Linked DNA regions of Sphaerotilus microaerophilus. The protein of the gene in region 1 interacts with the protein of each later gene in a pairwise test. Links are inferred from orthologs where the notes say so. Each region holds a gene or a part of one and is shown on either strand. Other genes may lie near its edges.

Evidence for each region.
Region 2: the proteins of NGK70_RS24835 (region 1) and NGK70_RS17525 interact in binary tests that used the Escherichia coli proteins (3 or more experiments, as listed by UniProt). The link is inferred for Sphaerotilus microaerophilus from one-to-one orthologs.

The regions. Positions count from the first base shown.
Region 1 is NZ_AP025730.1:5,718,924-5,726,951, reverse strand. The notes cover bases 3,176-6,083. They hold NGK70_RS24835 (cytochrome c oxidase subunit I), read left to right. Parts: upstream 3,176-3,794; coding sequence 3,795-5,372; downstream 5,373-6,083. Other genes in these bases: NGK70_RS24830 (SCO family protein), read left to right, coding at 5,462-6,083; NGK70_RS24840 (cytochrome c oxidase subunit II), read left to right, coding at 3,176-3,762. Also shown: cyoE (heme o synthase), read right to left, coding at 1-274; NGK70_RS24855 (c-type cytochrome), read right to left, coding at 352-1,011; NGK70_RS24850 (cytochrome c oxidase subunit 3), read left to right, coding at 1,304-2,068; NGK70_RS24845 (SCO family protein), read left to right, coding at 2,112-2,951; more of NGK70_RS24840, read left to right, coding at 2,941-3,175; more of NGK70_RS24830, read left to right, coding at 6,084-6,112; NGK70_RS24825 (cbb3-type cytochrome c oxidase subunit I), read right to left, coding at 6,138-7,583; NGK70_RS24820 (methyltransferase domain-containing protein), read right to left, coding at 7,729-8,028. UniProt on the Escherichia coli protein: Cytochrome bo(3) ubiquinol oxidase is the terminal enzyme in the aerobic respiratory chain of E.coli that predominates when cells are grown at high aeration.
Region 2 is NZ_AP025730.1:4,103,324-4,111,344, forward strand. Bases 3,361-6,261 are described here. They hold NGK70_RS17525 (pyridoxal phosphate-dependent aminotransferase), read left to right. Parts: upstream 3,361-4,149; coding sequence 4,150-5,373; downstream 5,374-6,261. Other genes in these bases: NGK70_RS17520 (CysB family HTH-type transcriptional regulator), read left to right, coding at 3,361-4,123; NGK70_RS17530 (oxepin-CoA hydrolase, alternative type), read left to right, coding at 5,543-6,261. Outside these bases: NGK70_RS17500 (leucyl aminopeptidase), read right to left, coding at 1-442; LPS export ABC transporter permease LptF, read left to right, coding at 470-1,567; LPS export ABC transporter permease LptG, read left to right, coding at 1,597-2,703; NGK70_RS17515 (sirohydrochlorin chelatase), read left to right, coding at 2,772-3,167; more of NGK70_RS17520, read left to right, coding at 3,164-3,360; more of NGK70_RS17530, read left to right, coding at 6,262-6,316; NGK70_RS17535 (Crp/Fnr family transcriptional regulator), read left to right, coding at 6,350-7,054; NGK70_RS17540 (hypothetical protein), read right to left, coding at 7,106-8,021. UniProt on the Escherichia coli protein: Shows aminotransferase activity with methionine and histidine as substrates, and to a lesser extent also with phenylalanine.

The DNA.
Region 1 (8,028 bases):
TCGACGTCAGCGCGCCCGAGGGCAGCGGGCGCCGCCGCGTGCGCATCATCACGGCGTCGATGCGCTGCTCGATCAGGCAGTTCACCGCCGCGGCCGAGCCAGCGGTCAGGCCAATGCCGATGGTGGCGAAGAACACCACGTCCGGCGCCGGCAGGCCTGGCGTGGCCAGGAACATGCCGATCACCGCGCAGAACACCACCAGCGAAACCACGCGGGGCTTGGTCAACGCAACGAACTGGCTGACGACCCCCTTGTCGAGAACTACCGCGCTCATCGCCCCTCCTGCTGCTGCTGTGCGACTGGAATCCGTTGTGTTCGGTTGCCACCCGGGCCACGCCAGGCGGATGCCGCTCAGCGCGAAAGCGTGGCCACGTACTCGGCCACCGCGGCGATCTCGCTCGCGTTCAGCCGCCCGGCCACGTCCCGCATCACGTGGGCCTCGTCGTTGGCCCGCGTGCCGCCCTTGTAGGCGGTGAGCTGCGCAGCGGTGTAGGCCGGGTGCTGGCCGCCCAGTGCCGGCGCCAGCGTGGTGGGCGGCACCTTCATCGTCATCGCCCAGTCCGCCTTGCCAGCCCCCGTCATGCCATGGCAGCCCACGCAGGCTGGCACCACGTCGGGGCGGCCCTTGCCCTTGAGGTAGATCTTCTCGCCTGCGGCGAGCAGCTCCTTCTTCGTCACCGCGGCCTGGTTGGCCTTCTGGCTGGAGAAGAAGGCGGACAGATCGTCGATGTCCTGGTCCGACAGCGGCTGCGCCATCGGGCTCATCTGCTCGTTCTTGCGCCGTCCGGCCTTGAAGTCATGCAGTTGCTTGCGCAGGTACTGCGGTAGCTGCCCCGCGAGCTTGGGCCACATGTCGGCCAGGCTGTTGCCGTCCGGCCCGTGGCAAGCCATGCAGGCTGCAGCCTTGGCCTTGCCGGCCTCGGCGCTGCCGGCGCCCCAAGCACCGGACGTGCACACCGCTGCCGCGCTCACCACGCTGCCCCACACCCACCATCTGCTCGTGCCGACCATCGTCTCCGTCTCCTCGCCGGGGCCTCGCCCATTCGCGGCAAATCCTAATGGCAGCCTCCGAATCCCCGTTGCGTGTAAACCCGCGAGTGAAAACCCGGCCGTAAAAACCCGGATGAACTCATCCCCTTCGTGGCTTGTGCACAGCGCAAATCCATTGCTAGTATTTGTGCGAGGGCAAGGGTACGGTGCGTCGCTGATGCGCCGGGGTGTTGCCGCGAGCACATACACGACACTGAAAAGTGAAAACCAGCCGGTGGATGGCATTCCTCCGGCCAGGAGACGAGGAGACCGCATGTCACACGAGGTGGGTGCCGTTCACGGCGATCACGGCCATGGGGCGCACTGGGAATGGAGTATGTGGCCCGCCGTGGCCAGTCTTGGCATCCTGGCGCTGGCGCTGGCCTTCTCGTTCCATTTCGTCTATCACCAATCGTTTACCGCAGTGATCACGCTGGGTATTGGCGTGGTCATGGTGCTGGCCGGGGTGGCGGGGTGGACGAGCGAGGCCATGGGCCATGGCGAGGGGCTGTCCTTCGGCGCGATGGGGTGGTTCATCCTCGCCGAGGCGATGATCTTCGTCTCCTTCCTCGGCAGTTATTGGTTCCTGCGGCTCGGGGCCCCTTTCTGGCCACCTGAAAACACGCCCGAGATTCCAAAGGTCCTGCCGATCATCATGACCTTCGTGCTGGTGGGTTCGTCCTTCACGATGCACCACGCCGAGGCCCTGCTGCACCAGGGCAACCAGGCGGGTTTCCGCACCTGGCTGATCATCACGCTGGCGATGGGGGCGGCCTTCCTCGGCATGTCCGCCTACGAATGGAATCACCTGATCCACGGTGGATTCTCGATTTCGACCAACGTCTACGGCACCTTCTTCTTCTCGATCACGGGTTTCCACGGCGGTCACGTGATCGTTGGCCTGTCGATATTCCTGGCGGGTTTGCCAAGCGCATTGCGGGGCCAGGCGGAGCCGGGTTTCTGGCGCACGGCGGGCCTGTACTGGCACTTCGTCGACATCATCTGGTTCTTTGTCGTCTCCCAGATTTACTTCTGGTGAGCCGGGTATCACGGGTGCCACGGGTTTGAGGGTTGCTGCCGTCATGCGCTGGTTGTTCGCGGGTCTGATCGCCGTGCTGGCGGGCTGGGCGCATGCCGTGGGCAAGCCGCCGATGGAGAACCGCAGCAGCTTCGATCCGGCCATCATGCAGATCGACGAGGCCAAGCACCTCGGGCAGCGGCTCGCGCCCGACACGGCCTTTGTGGACGAGCAGGGGCGGCCTTTCACCTTCGGCCAACTGTCGGGCAAGCCCGTGATCCTGGTGCTGTCGTATTACGGCTGTGACGGCAGTTGCCCGACGATCAACCAGAACCTGGCGGCGGCGCTCAGTGGTGTGAAACGCTTTCGCGCCGGGCGGGATTACCAGATCCTGACGGTGTCCTTTGACCGCCAGGACACGGCGCAGACCGCGGGCACGTTTGTCCAGCAGATGCGCACGCGCCCCGGTGCCATTCCCGAAGGGTGGCGTTTTGCGGTGCTGCAGGACCGGGCCGATGAAGCGCCCAAGCGCTTTGCCGAGGCGGTGGGTTTCCAGTTTTTCTGGTCTCGCATCGACAAGACCTTCATGCATCCCAATGTGCTGGTCTTCCTGACCCCCGATGGCCGCGTGGCCCGCTATATCTATGGCACCCGCATGGATGCCCAAAACCTGGAGCTCGCGCTGATCGACGCCGACTGGGGCCGCATCAGTGAATCCGCATCGGCGGTTTTCGACATGATCACCGGCGCCTGCTTCAGCTACAACTTTTCCGAGGGCCGCTACCAGCCCAACTACGCCCTGCTGGCGGGAGTGGGGGCGCTGGCGTTCGGCGGCAGCCTGGTCGCTTGGGGGCTGCTCGGATACCGCAGACGATTCGCGAGGAGACCTGTGAATGCACACTGAAAACACCGCGCCCGGCGGGCGTGTGAGCGCCACCGCTGCGGCCTGGGCGGGCGGATGCGCCGCCTGGCTGGCAGCTGCGTCGGCGCTCGCCTACGAGCCCGCCAGTGCCGCGCCCGGGCGGATCAACGACCCGGCGGCCGGCTGGGACCACCTCTGGCATGAGGTGATCGTCGACATCACCATCATTGGCGTGATCTTCGCGTTGGTGATGGCCTGGTTTCTGTGGCGCTATCGGGCCCGCAAGCCCGGTGAAGTCGGCACGCAATCCAAGCTCAGTCCGGCGGCGGTGATCGGCTGGGCGGTGATCCCGACCTTCATCTTCATGGCCGACGACTTCTACCTCGCTGCCAACGGCTGGAAGCTCTGGAACGACTACCGCGACGTTCCCGCCGATCGCATGGAGGTGAAACTCGAATCGGGCATGTACAGCTGGGACTACACCTATGCCAACGGCGTGCGCACGCAGAACGTGCTGCGCGTGCCGGCCGGCAAGCCGGTGATGCTGCGCATGACCAGCCGGGATACCCTGCACAGCCATTTCATCCCGGATTTCCGCGTCAAGGAAGATTCGATGCCGGGCCGGGTGACCTACCTCTGGTTCTACCCGAAGGCGCCGGGCGAGCATGTGGTGTCCTGTGCCGAGTATTGCGGGGTGATGCATTCCTACATGGCGGGCAAGATCATCGTGATGCCCGAGGGCGAATTCAAGACCTGGCTGGACCAGGAGGTCGCCAAGCTGGCTCCCGCCGACAAGGCGGTGGACAAATCTGCTGAAAAGACAGCTGACAAACCGGCCAACCCGCCGGTCTGAGGTGGCGTGACGGACGCGACAGGAGTGGATTTGTGAGCTTCAATATCAAGGAATGGATCTTCACGACCGACCACAAGCGGGTTGGCGTGCTGTATCTCATCGGATCGATCGCTGCCTTTGGCGTGGCGGGCATCGCCGCCATGCTGATGCGCATCGAGTTGTCCACGCTGGGACCGACCATCACCACCAACCCGACGCAGTACAACGTCTGGTTGTATGCCCACGGGGCGGTGATGATCCTCGGGTTCCAGATACCGGCATTGACGGGTTTCTTCGCCAACTACTGCATCCCGCTGATGATCGGCGCGAAGGACGTGGCCTTCCCGCGTGTCAATGCGCTGTCGGTCTGGCTGTTCTATGTCGGCATCATCCTGGCGCTGCTGACCTTCGTGGTGCCGGATCCCCCGGATGTGATGTGGACGGGTTATCCGCCGTACTCGACGATCACCACCGGCAACACCGCGCTCTACAGTTTCACGGTATTGGTGCTGGGTTTCGCCTCGATCATCGGTGGGGTGAACTTCCTCACCACGGTGGCCTACATGCGCGCGCCGGGACTGAAGTGGAGCAACCTGAACATCTTCGTCTGGTGCACGCTGGGTGCCTTCGTGCTGCAGTTGATCTTCGTGCCCGTGCTGGGCACCGCGGTGACGCTGATCAGCTTCGACAAGTACCTGGGTACACATTTCTTTGACCCCTCGCGCGGCGGGGATGTGCTGACCTACCAGAACCTGTTCTGGTTCTACTCACACCCGGCGGTGTACGTGATCTTCCTGCCCTTCATCGGGGTGGTCTACGAGATCGTCGCCACCTTTGCGAAGAACCGCGTGTTCAACCACAAGGTGGTGCTCTGGGGCGGTATCGGCGGCATCGTGATCCTCTCCGGCGAGGTGTGGGTGCACCACCTCTACGTGTCCGGCATGGCCGACTGGATCCGCATCGGCCAGATGGTGACCACGCTGCTGATCTCCATCCCGGTGGGCCTGCTGGTGATCAGCTTGGCGGGCACGCTGTACAAGGGGTCGATCACCTTCGAGACACCGATGCTCTATGCCCTGGGCGTGCTCTTCCTGTTCCTGATTGGCGGGCTGACCGGGATTCCGCTGGCGCTGACTTCGCTGACGCTGCACCTGTCGGATACCTACTACGTGGTGGGCCATTTCCACTACGTGATGGCGGTGGCGGGCACGTTTGCGATCTTCGGGGGCGTGTACTACTGGTTCCCGAAGATCACCGGGCGCATGTACAACGAGCGCTGGGGCAAGATCGGCTTCTGGCTGACCTTCGTGGGCGTCAACATCGTCTTCTGGATCATGATGACGGTGGGCGTGAAGGGCATGCCGCGGCGCTACTACGACTACTCGGCCTTCCCGCAGTTCGAGAGCGCGCACCAGTGGATGACCCTCGGTGCCGCCATCCTGGGTGTGGGCTTCCTGATCGCGGTCGCGAACTGGATCATCGGTGCGATGAAGGGTGCCCCGGCAGGGGACAACCCCTGGCGCTCCCAGTCGCTGGAGTGGACCACCGTCTCGCCGCCGCCGCACGGCAACTGGCCGTCGCCGCCCAGCGTGGATCCGGACTGGACGCCGTATTCCTACGAGCGTCGCTGACCTGAGTGGCGTCGGGCAACCGGCGCCGTGTTGAATGAGCGGGGCGTCGGGTGGCGCCCCGTTGTCATTCCTGATGGAGATCCAGGCACATGACGACCGACCGAGTCCGCCGCACCCTGCTGTACGTGGGCGTGGGCGCCCTGCTGGCCGGCGCGGCGTTGACGCTGAAGGGGCTGCGCCGCAGCGGACCGGGCAGCGCGGAGCAGAACGCGGCGCAGGCCGGCTTGCGCAGCGTGACCGTGATCGACGATCCGCAGCCGCTGCCGGCCTTCGAGCTGGCGAGCCCGGCCGGGCCGCTGACACGCGACAGCCTGCGCGGGCGCTGGACCTTCCTTTTCTTCGGCTACACGCAGTGCCCGGACGTCTGCCCGACCGCACTGAGCCTGATGGCCGAGTTGCAGCGCCAGCTGGCGCCGCCGCAGCGGCCGGCGGTGCTGTTCGTGTCGGTGGACCCACAGCGCGACACGCACGAGTTGCTGGCCGCCTACGTGCCGGCCTTCGACGTCACCTTCCGCGGCGCCAGCGGCAGCGACGCGGCCCTCGCGGCCCTGGTGAAGCACCTGGGCGTGATGTACCAGCGCCACCCGCCCGCCCAGGCCGAGCACCCGGGCATCTACACCGTGGACCACACCGCGTCGATGTTCCTGATCGATCCGCAGGTGCGGCTGCGCGGGGTGTTCTCGCCGCCGCACGACCTGGCGGCGATGCGGGCGGACTACCTGCGCCTCACCGGCGCCTGAGCCTGGTCGGCGGGCGGCCAGGCTGTCAGGCCGCCGCCGGGCGGTTCTTCGCGGTCATCGAGCGCAGGCAGACCCACACGAACATCACGCCGCCGATCACTGCGATCAGCCCACCCAGGCCCATCATGCCCATGCCGATCTTCTGCGGCAGCGAGACGAGCACCTGCTCGGCGCCGGCCACCTTGCGCTGCACGCCGTAGCCGCCCGACCACGCGAGGCCGAGGATGTGCATCAGCTGCCCGCCGCCGTAGACCCAGGGCTGCCAGCGCGCCATGCGGCTGTCGGGGTCGGCAAAGCCCAGCTGAGGCAGCAGCAGGTAGACCACGCCCATGAAGCCCAGCGTCACGCCCACGATCGAGCCGTGGTAGTGGGCCGGCACGACGACGTTCACGCCACGGATCAGGAAGGCCAGCACCCCGCCGGTGACGAAGAGCAGCAGCGAGGCCAGCAGCGCGGACTTGAGCGGGCTGGGCGGGCGGCGCCACACGGCGGGCAGTGTCGCGGCGGCGGCCAGCAGCAGCGGCAGCATCGCCAGGTGGCCGTGCTCCATCAGCTTGGCGAAGGCGGTGAGCTGCTCGCCCGTGCCCACCGGCGTGAGCGGCAGGATCGCCAGCGCCGCCACCACCGGCAGCGCGGCCAGCCAGAACAGGCGCTGCGTCAGCACCGCCGTGAAGCGGGGCCGGCAGCCCAGCGCGTCGGCCAGCCAGAACCAGGCGACCAGCGCGAGCAGCGCATGCTGGAACTGCAGGATGTGGCCCGGCCCCCAGAACAGGAACTCGTAGTACGCGGTGCCGCTGCCTGCTGCGGATGAAGGCAGGGCCGCCCAGGTCCAGCCCAGCGCGCCCCAGGACAGCGCGCCGGCCACCGAAGCCAGCCAGACGCCGCGCTGCAGCGCTGCCGCGCCCGCGGGCAGCCCGGGGGCCGGTGCCCCCCAGCGCAGCGCCCGCAGGATCGTCAGGCCGAAGCCGGCGCCGACGATGCCCAGCCCGGTCAGGAAGGTGCCCTGCTCCAGCACCGGGATGTAGTTGTTCAGCAGCGGCTGCGCCTCGGGCAAAAAGGGCGACACCGCCATCACCGCCGTGCCCGCGCAGGCCAGTGCCCAGCCGGCCCAACCCCAGGCGACGCCGCTTGGCCCGGCCGCGAGGCTCCACAGCACGCCGGCAAAGGCCATGAACCAGATCAGCACCGACAGGTCCACATGCACCACCAGCGCAGCGCGGAACAGGTCGCGCAGCGGGAACACCGCGGCGATGCCCGGCGTGCGCGAGAGCACCAGCACGATGGCCAGCACGCCCGAGCCGATCAGCGCAGCCACGCCCAGCCAGAGGAAGGCGCGGGCGAGCTGCTGGCCCGGGCCGGGCTCGATGCGCAGGCGGAAGGCCGCGGGATCGGCCGCGGGGTCGGCGGCGGGGCCGGCGGAACGGGCAGAGGCGGCGAGGGCAGCAGGCGCAGCGGAGGTCAGGGCGTTCATCGGGCAGCGTGGCATCGGGCTGGGCGCATGCTACGGGGCCGGCCGGCGGCCTGACACCGTATCTCTGCCCATTGCCAGCGGCGGGCTCCTGATTCCTGCCTGTGGAGATCGGCCCGCCGGCAGGCTGATTCTCAGCCCTTGCCCCTCAGCCGGCCGGGCGCCGCCGCGTCATGTCGCGCATCGCGTCCAGCGAGATGCTGGTCTCGGCGGCCACCGGCACGCGGGGCTCGGGCTTGAGGGCGTGCCCGTAGATGATCTCGAAGGTCAGGTGCAGGCGCCCGTCCGCGCCGCGCAGGCCGTCGGCCAGGGCCTGCTCCAGGCGCTGGCGCCAGCGCGGGGTGCGCAGGCCGGCGTGGCGGGCCGGATCCGTGTTGGCGCCCAGCGTGCGCAGCTCGGCCAGCAGGGCAGTGGGGCTGTCCCAGGTGAGCGTGAGCGTCTCCATGTC
Region 2 (8,021 bases), 1.6 Mb from region 1 along the record:
GCGTGGGCGCGACGGCGCTCGGCTTGGTGTGGCGGTAGATGTATTGCTGGCCCTGTACCGCCCGCACCACCGCCTCGGCGACATCCGGCCCCAGCGCCTGCTGGCCGCCCCAGGCCACCAGCAACGACCTGGCGCCACCCTGCTTGAGGGCGCCCATCGCGGCCACCACGGCCCGCTCCATCTGCCGCACCGACACCGCCGCCGCGTCGCTGGTCACCGCCAGCACCAGGCGGGCCGCCTTCATGCCGGCAGGCCGGTGCAGATACAGCACCCGCCCGGCCTTCAGCTCCAGGTCGCCCTGGGCCAGCGCGTCGTCCAGCAACCCCTGCCAGACAGCGCCCGCCGCGCAGGCCTCGCGCTGCGCCGGCAGCACGAGAATCAGCGCATCGGCAACCTGATCCTGCAACTGATTGGCACTGGCCAGGAGGGTTTGAGCGTCCATAATTCCGAGTTCATTTGAAACGAACTGATGTTATTCGATTCCTCTTTGCGCAAGGAGCTGTCCCGCAGTTTCGGCGGCACCGTCGTGGTGGTCGTGACGATCGTCGTGACGATGATGCTCATCCGCACCCTCGGCCAGGCGGCGGGCGGGCGCGTGTCGCCGCAGGACGTGGCCCTGATGCTGGGCTACGTCATGCTCGGCCACCTGCCCACGGTGCTCAGCCTCTCGATCTTCGTGGCGGTGGTCTCCACGCTCACGCGCCAGCACCGTGACAGCGAGATGGCGATCTGGTTCAGCAGCGGCCAGTCGCTGTGGCGGTTCCTGCGCCCGGTGCTGCGCTTCGCGGCGCCCATCCTGCTGCTGATCGCTGCGATGGTGCTCTCCGTGTGGCCCTGGGCGAACCAGAACATCGCCAGCCTGCGGGAGCGCTACGAGCAGCGCTCCGATCTGTCGCGCGTCGCCCCCGGGCAATTCCAGACCTCACGCAGCGGCCAGCGCGTCTTCTTCATCGACAAGGAGGCACCGCAGGAGGGCACCGGGCGCAACATCTTCATCCTCGACCAGCGCGAGGACCGCGAGTCCGTCACCACCGCACAGGCCGGCAGCATCGAGGTGACCAGCGACAACGCCCGCCAGCTGACGCTGCGCCACGGTGCGCGCACCGACCTGGACCTGGACGGCGGCACGCGCACCATCTCCCGTTTCGACAGCTACCAGGTGCGCCTGAACGAGGCACGCAGCAGCGCGCTCGACGCCCCGCCCCCCAAGGCGCGCAGCTCGCTGGAGCTGCTGGCGCAGCGCAGCCGCGAGGGCGACAGCGAACTGGCCTACCGCTTCGGCCAGGTGGCTGCGGCCATCAACCTCGTCCTCCTGGGGCTCGGCCTGGTGTCGGGTGACGTGCGCCGGGCCAACTCCTGGTCCATGTTGTACGCCCTGCTGAGCTTCGTGGTGTATTTCAACCTGCTCAACCTCAGCCAGGCCTGGGTCGCCGGTGGCCGCCTCAGCCTGGGCACGGCGCTGCTGGCCGTGCACGGCAGCATCGCGGTGCTGGCGCTGGTGCAGCTGTGGTGGCGTGCCCGGGGCGTGGCACGCCCGCTGCTGTGGCGCACGGCCGCACCGCGCTGAGCCGACGCCCCACCCGCCGGAGCCTGTCCATGCGCACCGTCCGCCGCCTGCTGTACCGGGAGATCCTCGGCGCCACCGGTTTCGTGGCCGCCGCCTTCCTCGGCCTGTTCTTCTTCTTCGACCTCGTGGACGAGGTCGACCGCATCGGCCGCAACGGCTACAGCGTCGGCCGCGCGCTGCTGGTGTGCCTGATGCAGGTGCCCGGCCACGTCTACGAGCTGCTGCCCATCGCGCTGCTGATCGGGGCGATCTACGCCCTGGCGAGGCTGGCCCAGTCGTCGGAGTTCACGATCCTGCGCACCGGCGGGCTCGGCCCGCGGCGCGCGCTGGTGCTGCTGACCGCACTGGGGCTGGGCTTCGTAGCCTTCACCTTCGTCATCGGCGACGTCGTGGCCCCCTGGTTCGAGCGCCAGGCCACGCTGATGCAGGCCACGCGCAACGGGCACCTCAACGTCGCGCGCGGCGGGGCGTGGCTGCGCGACAGCGTGCGCGGGCCGGACGGCGAACGGCGCTTCACCGTCAACATCGGCGAGGCGCACTCGGACGGCGAGGTGGCGCAGGTGCGCATCTTCGAATTCGGCCCGCGCGGCGAGCTGCTCACGCGCACCTCGGCCGCGCGCGCCACGGTGGGCAACGACGGCGTGTGGACGCTGGAGGAGGTGCAGATCTCGCACTGGGCTCCCGATGCCACGCCCCGGCTGGACGCCGACCAGCGCCTGGTGCGCCACACCTGGCAATCCAGCCTGAACCGCTCGGTGCTGGCCGCCGCGGTGCTGCCGCTGGGCACCATGTCCACCGCGGCGCTGTGGCGCTACATGACGCACCTGGCCGACCACGAGCAGGCCGCGCAGCGCTACGAGATCCAGTTTTGGAAGCGCGCGCTCTACCCCTTCGCCTGCCTGGTGATGCTGGCACTGGCGCTGCCCTTTGCCTACCTGCACGGGCGCAGCGGCGGCATCAGCCTGAAGGTCTTCGGCGGCATCATGCTGGGCATCAGCTTCGTGCTGCTCAACAATGTGATGGGGCATCTGGGCCTGCTGCAGAACTGGACCCCCTGGGTGGCCGCGAGCGTGCCCAGTGCAATCTACCTGCTGCTGTCGCTGGGCGCCTTCAGCTGGCTGGTGCGCTACCGCTGACGCGCGCACCGGGCGCCCCGCGGCCGAGCCGCCTTCCCGGACGACGAACCGAACCCTCAAGGAACCCGATGCACGGCATCCTGCTCTTCGCCCACGGCGCCCGCGACGCGGCCTGGGCCTGGCCCTTCGAAGCCATCGCCGCGCACATGCGCACCCACCACGTCGACGGGCCGGTGGCGCTGGCCTACCTCGAACTGATGCAGCCCGGCCTGCCCGAGGCCGTCGATGCCCTGGTCCGCCAGGGCTGCCAGGCCATCACCGTGGTGCCGATGTTCCTCGGCGCTGGAGGCCATGTGCGGCGTGACCTGCCCGCGCTGATGGAACGGCTGCGCACCGAACACCCTGGCTTGCAGCTGCGCAGCACCTGCGCCATCGGCGAGTCCGACGCGGTCAACCGCGCCCTCGCCACGGCCGCCCTGGCACTGGCCACCGAGTCGCTTGCCGGCCCGTCCACCGCCCCATGAACCTGCACCAGTTCCGCTTCGTGCAGGAGGCGGCGCGCCGCCAGCTCAACCTCACCGAGACCGCCAAGGCGCTGCACACCTCGCAGCCAGGCATCTCCAAGGCCATCCTGGAGCTGGAGGAGGAGCTCGGCGTGGACATCTTCGCCCGCCACGGCAAGCGCCTCAAGCGCATCACCGAGCCAGGCGAGCAGGTGCTGCGCAGCATCGAGGTGATCCTGCGCGAGGTGGCCAACCTCAAGCGCATCGGCGAGGAGTACTCGCTGCAGGAGGCTGGCACCATCTCGATCGCCGCCACCCACACCCAGGCGCGCTACGTGCTGCCCGCCCCGGTGGCCGCGCTGCGCCTGCGCTACCCGAAGGTGGCCGTGAGCCTGCACCAGGGCACGCCCGACCAGGTCGCGCGCATGGTGCTGGACGACGCCGCCGAGGTCGGCATGGCCACCGAACGCCTGGCCGAGTACGACGACCTCGTCACCCTGCCCTGCTACGAATGGCGCCACGTGGCCGTGATGCCGGCCGCGCACCCGCTCGCTGGCGTCGAGCGGCTCAGCCTGGACGACCTGGCCGCGCAGCCGCTGATCTCCTACCACCCCTCCTTCACCGGCCGCTCGCGCATCGACGCGGCCTTCGCCCACCGCGGCCTGAAGCCCCAGTTCGTGCTGGAGGCGATCGACTCCGACGTCATCAAGACCTACGCGCGCCTGGGCATGGGCCTGGGCCTGGTGGCCGAGATGGCGGTGCGCGAGGACCCGCTGTTCGCCAGCGGCACGGACATGGTGGCCCGCCCGGTCGGGCACCTGTTCGGCGGCAACGTGGCGCGCATCGCCTTCAAGCGCGGCGCCTACCTGCGCAACTTCGTCTACACCTTCGCCGAGCTGCTGTCCGACCGCCTCAGCCGCGCCCTGGTCACCCGCGCGATGCAGGCTGGCCCGGACGCCGCCGGCTACGAGCTCTGATCCCAGCCCCCGCCTGCCTACCTGCCATGACCACGACGCCCACCCCTGCCGCGCCGCGCACGCCCCCGCTCACCAGCCGCCTGCCGCAGGTGGGCACCACCATCTTCACCGTGATGTCGGCGCTCGCCCAGGAATGCGCCGCGGTCAACCTCGGCCAGGGCTTCCCGGACTTCGACGGCGATGCGCGCCTGATGGCCGCGGTCAAGCAGGCCCTGGACGCCGGCCACAACCAGTACCCACCGATGGCCGGCGTGCCCGTGCTGCGCGAGGCCATCGCCGCCAAGATCGAGGCGCTGTACGGCCAGCGCTACGACGTGGGCAGCGAGATCACCGTCACCGCCGGCGCCACCCAGGCGATCCTCACCGCCGTGCTGGCCCTGGTGCACCCGGGTGACGAGGTCATCGTCCTGGAGCCCTGCTACGACAGCTACGAGCCGGCGATCACGCTCGCTGGTGCCACGCCAGTGCGCGTGCCGCTGAGCGCAGGCAGCTTCCGCCCCGACTTCGCCCGGCTGGCCGCGGCCATCACCCCCCGCACCCGGGCGCTGATCGTCAACACGCCACACAACCCCACGGGCACCGTCTGGAGCGCCGCCGAGATGGCGCAGCTGGCCGAGCTGCTGCGCCCCACCGATGTGCTGCTGATCGCCGACGAGGTCTACGAGCACATGGTCTACGACGGCGCGGCGCACCAGAGCGTGGCGCGCCACCCGGAGCTCGCTGCCCGCAGCGTGCTGATCTCCAGCTTCGGCAAGACCTACCACGTCACCGGCTGGAAGGTGGGCTTCGCCGCCGCCCCCGCTGCGCTGATGGCGGAGTTCCGCAAGGTGCACCAGTTCAACGTCTTCACGGTCAACAGCCCCATGCAGCACGGTCTGGCCGCCTACATGGCCGACCCGGCGCCCTACCTGGAGCTGCCCGCGTTCTACCAGCGCAAGCGCGACCTCTTCCGCGCCGGCCTGGCCGGCACGCCGCTGCGCCTGCTGCCCTGCGAAGGCACCTACTTCCAGTGCGTCGACTACAGCGGCCTGCATGCCGACATTGCCGCACTCGGCGAAGCCGACTTCTGCCGCTGGCTGACGCGCGAGGTCGGCGTCGCAGCCATCCCGCTGTCGGCCTTCTACGCCGATGGCCGCAATCAGCAGATTGCCCGCCTGTGCTTCGCCAAGCGCGACGAGACCCTGCAGGCCGCGCTGGAGCGACTGCAGCAGCGGCTGCAGCGGCTGCAGCGGCGTTTGCCGGTGGCCTGACCCGATGCGCCGTGACCGGCCCCTCACCGCCGCGGCACCCCTTCTGTCGCACCGCAATAAGCACGAACGGTCGTGCTTTTTTGCTGCACAATCCAGCCCGACCGCCAGCCATCGGTGATCCGGTGCCGCTGTGCCTGACTGGACCCGCCCCCTCGAACCGAGCCCCGCCATGCCAGCCGAACTCCTCATCTCCCGCCAGGGCAGCACCCTGGTCCTGACCCTCAGCGACCCGGCCGCGCGCAACGCGCTGTCGCCGGAGATCTACGCCGCCGGCACTGAGGCGATCGGCTTGGCCGAGGGCGACCCGCAGGTGCGCGCCATCGTGCTGACCGGCGCAGCCGGGCACTTCAGCGGCGGGGGCAACCTGGGCCAATTGCAGGCCGTACGCGGCCAGCCCCAGCAGCAGGGCGAGCGTGTCGATGCCCTGCATCGCTGGATCGAGGCCCTGCGGGCCTGCCCGAAGCCGGTGATCGCCGCCGTCGAAGGCGCCGCCGCCGGCGCCGGCTGCTCACTGGCGCTGGCCTGCGACCTGCTGGTCGCCTCGCGCGAAGCCAAGTTCACGCTGGCCTACGGGCGCATCGGCTTCTCGCCCGACGGGGGCGCCAGCTGGCACCTCGCTGCCGGGCTGCCGCGTCAGCAGGCGCTGGAATGGCTCTGGCTGGCGAAGACCCGCACGGGTGAAGACCTGCAGCGCAGTGGCTTGGTGAACCGCCTGTGCGCCCCGGGCGAAGCGCTCGCCACCGCACTCGCCCTGGCCGACGAGCTGGCTGCGATGGCGCCCAACGCGCTCGCGTCGGTCAAGGAGCTGGTCGCCCAGCCGTCCCCCGCACTGGCCGACCACCTCGACCGCGAGCGCGACGCCTTCGTCGCCAACGTCAACCACGACAACGGCGCTGAGGGGCTGGCCGCCTGGCACGAGAAGCGCCGCGCCACGTTCCGCTGATCCACCCCGTCCTTGCCGAAGGCACCGAGCCGCATGACCACTCCCGTCCTGACCACCGACGAACGCCAGCAGATCGACCGCGGCCCCTGGTTCTCCAAGCTGTCCCCGGCGCTGCGGCACGACATCCTGGCGCGCACCGTGATCCGGCGCTACCCGGACGGTGTGCAGATCGGCACCCGCGGCGCCCCGGCGGTGGACTGGATCGGCGTGGCCAGTGGGGCCGTGCGCGTGAGCTCGGTGTCGATCTCGGGCAAGCAGATCACGCTGACCTACGTGGAGCCGGGCACCTGGTTCGGCGACATCTCGCTGTTCGACGGCCTGCCGCACACCCACGACGCCACCACGCACGGCCCGACCACGCTGCTGATCGTGCGCAAGCACGATTTCAACGACCTGCTGGCCCGCCACAGCGAGCTGTCCGAGGCCCTGCTGCGGCTGAACTGCCGCCGCCTGCGGCTCATGTTCAACGTCTTCGAGGACCTCAACACCAAGCCGCTGGCCTCGCGCCTGGCCAAGCAGGTGCTGCTGCTGGCGCGCAGCTACGGCATCACGAACGGCGAGGAGATCCGCATCGGCCTGCAGCTGGCGCAGGAGGACCTGGCGCAGCTGGTTGGTGCGTCACGCCAGCGGGTCAACCAGGAACTCAAGGGCTTCGAGCGCGAGGGCGCCCTGCGCATCGAGCCGACCCGGCTGGTCGTGCTGTCGCGCGAAAAGCTGGCCGCGATCGCGGAACGCTGAGAAGCCGCGCCCGGGCGGCCATGGACGGCCATGGGGCTCGAACGTCGCGCGTCAAAGTTGCAGGTCGGTCGGCACGGGCTCGCCCAGCGGCGGCAGCTCCTGCGGCAGGTCCGCATCGTCAGCGTCGTTGAAATCGTCGAAGTCCAGCCCAGGCAGGGTGTGCGCGGCCATGCCTTCGATGGGGTCGTGGTGCGGCCCAGGCGCGGCCGGCGGACCCGCGGGTGCGGAGCCGGACGCCGCCTCGCTCACTGGTGTGGCCGCCAAGCCGCCGGCCAGCGCCCTGCCGCCCAACACCGACTGGCGCAGCTGCGCGACATGCGCCGTCTGCGCCGCCAGGGCCTCCGCGCTGGCGGCACGGCCCGCCCGCGTGCTGATCTTGCGGGCACGCAGCGCAGCCGCATCGGCCAGCATGCGCACGCCGTCGAGCAGCGTCTCGTCGAAGGTGCCCGCCTCGGTCCGCAGGTACAGGCGCCCGCGCATCGTCATCAGCACCAGTGGCGCATGGGGCGCCAGCCACTGCGCGCGGGCACGCATCAACCGCACCGCCAGCTCGCCGGCGGCCCAGTGGCGCGCGTGCGGCACGCAGCTGGAGACGACGACGAAGTTCTGCGCAAAGGTGGGCGGTGCCGCATCCACCTCGATGCGCTCGAACATCGAGAGCCAGCGGCCCTCCTCGGGCATGCTGTCACCGATCTCGGTCTGCTGCAGGCTGGTCAGCTGCTGGAAGGCCTGCGCCTCCAGTGACTCGGCCAGGCCTCGCGACATCACCAGCATCTCCATCGGCTCGGCCAGGTGCGCATCGATGCGCACCCGCATCTCGTGGCCGCGGATGTAATGCCGCTGCGACGGACCCCACTCGATGCGCATCGGCCCGACCTGCGCCTGCGCGCACACCACCGCCCCCGGGCCGCGGCGCACCCGCTTGAATTCATCGCCGCGCTGGCGGGCCCAGTCACAGATCAGCGTG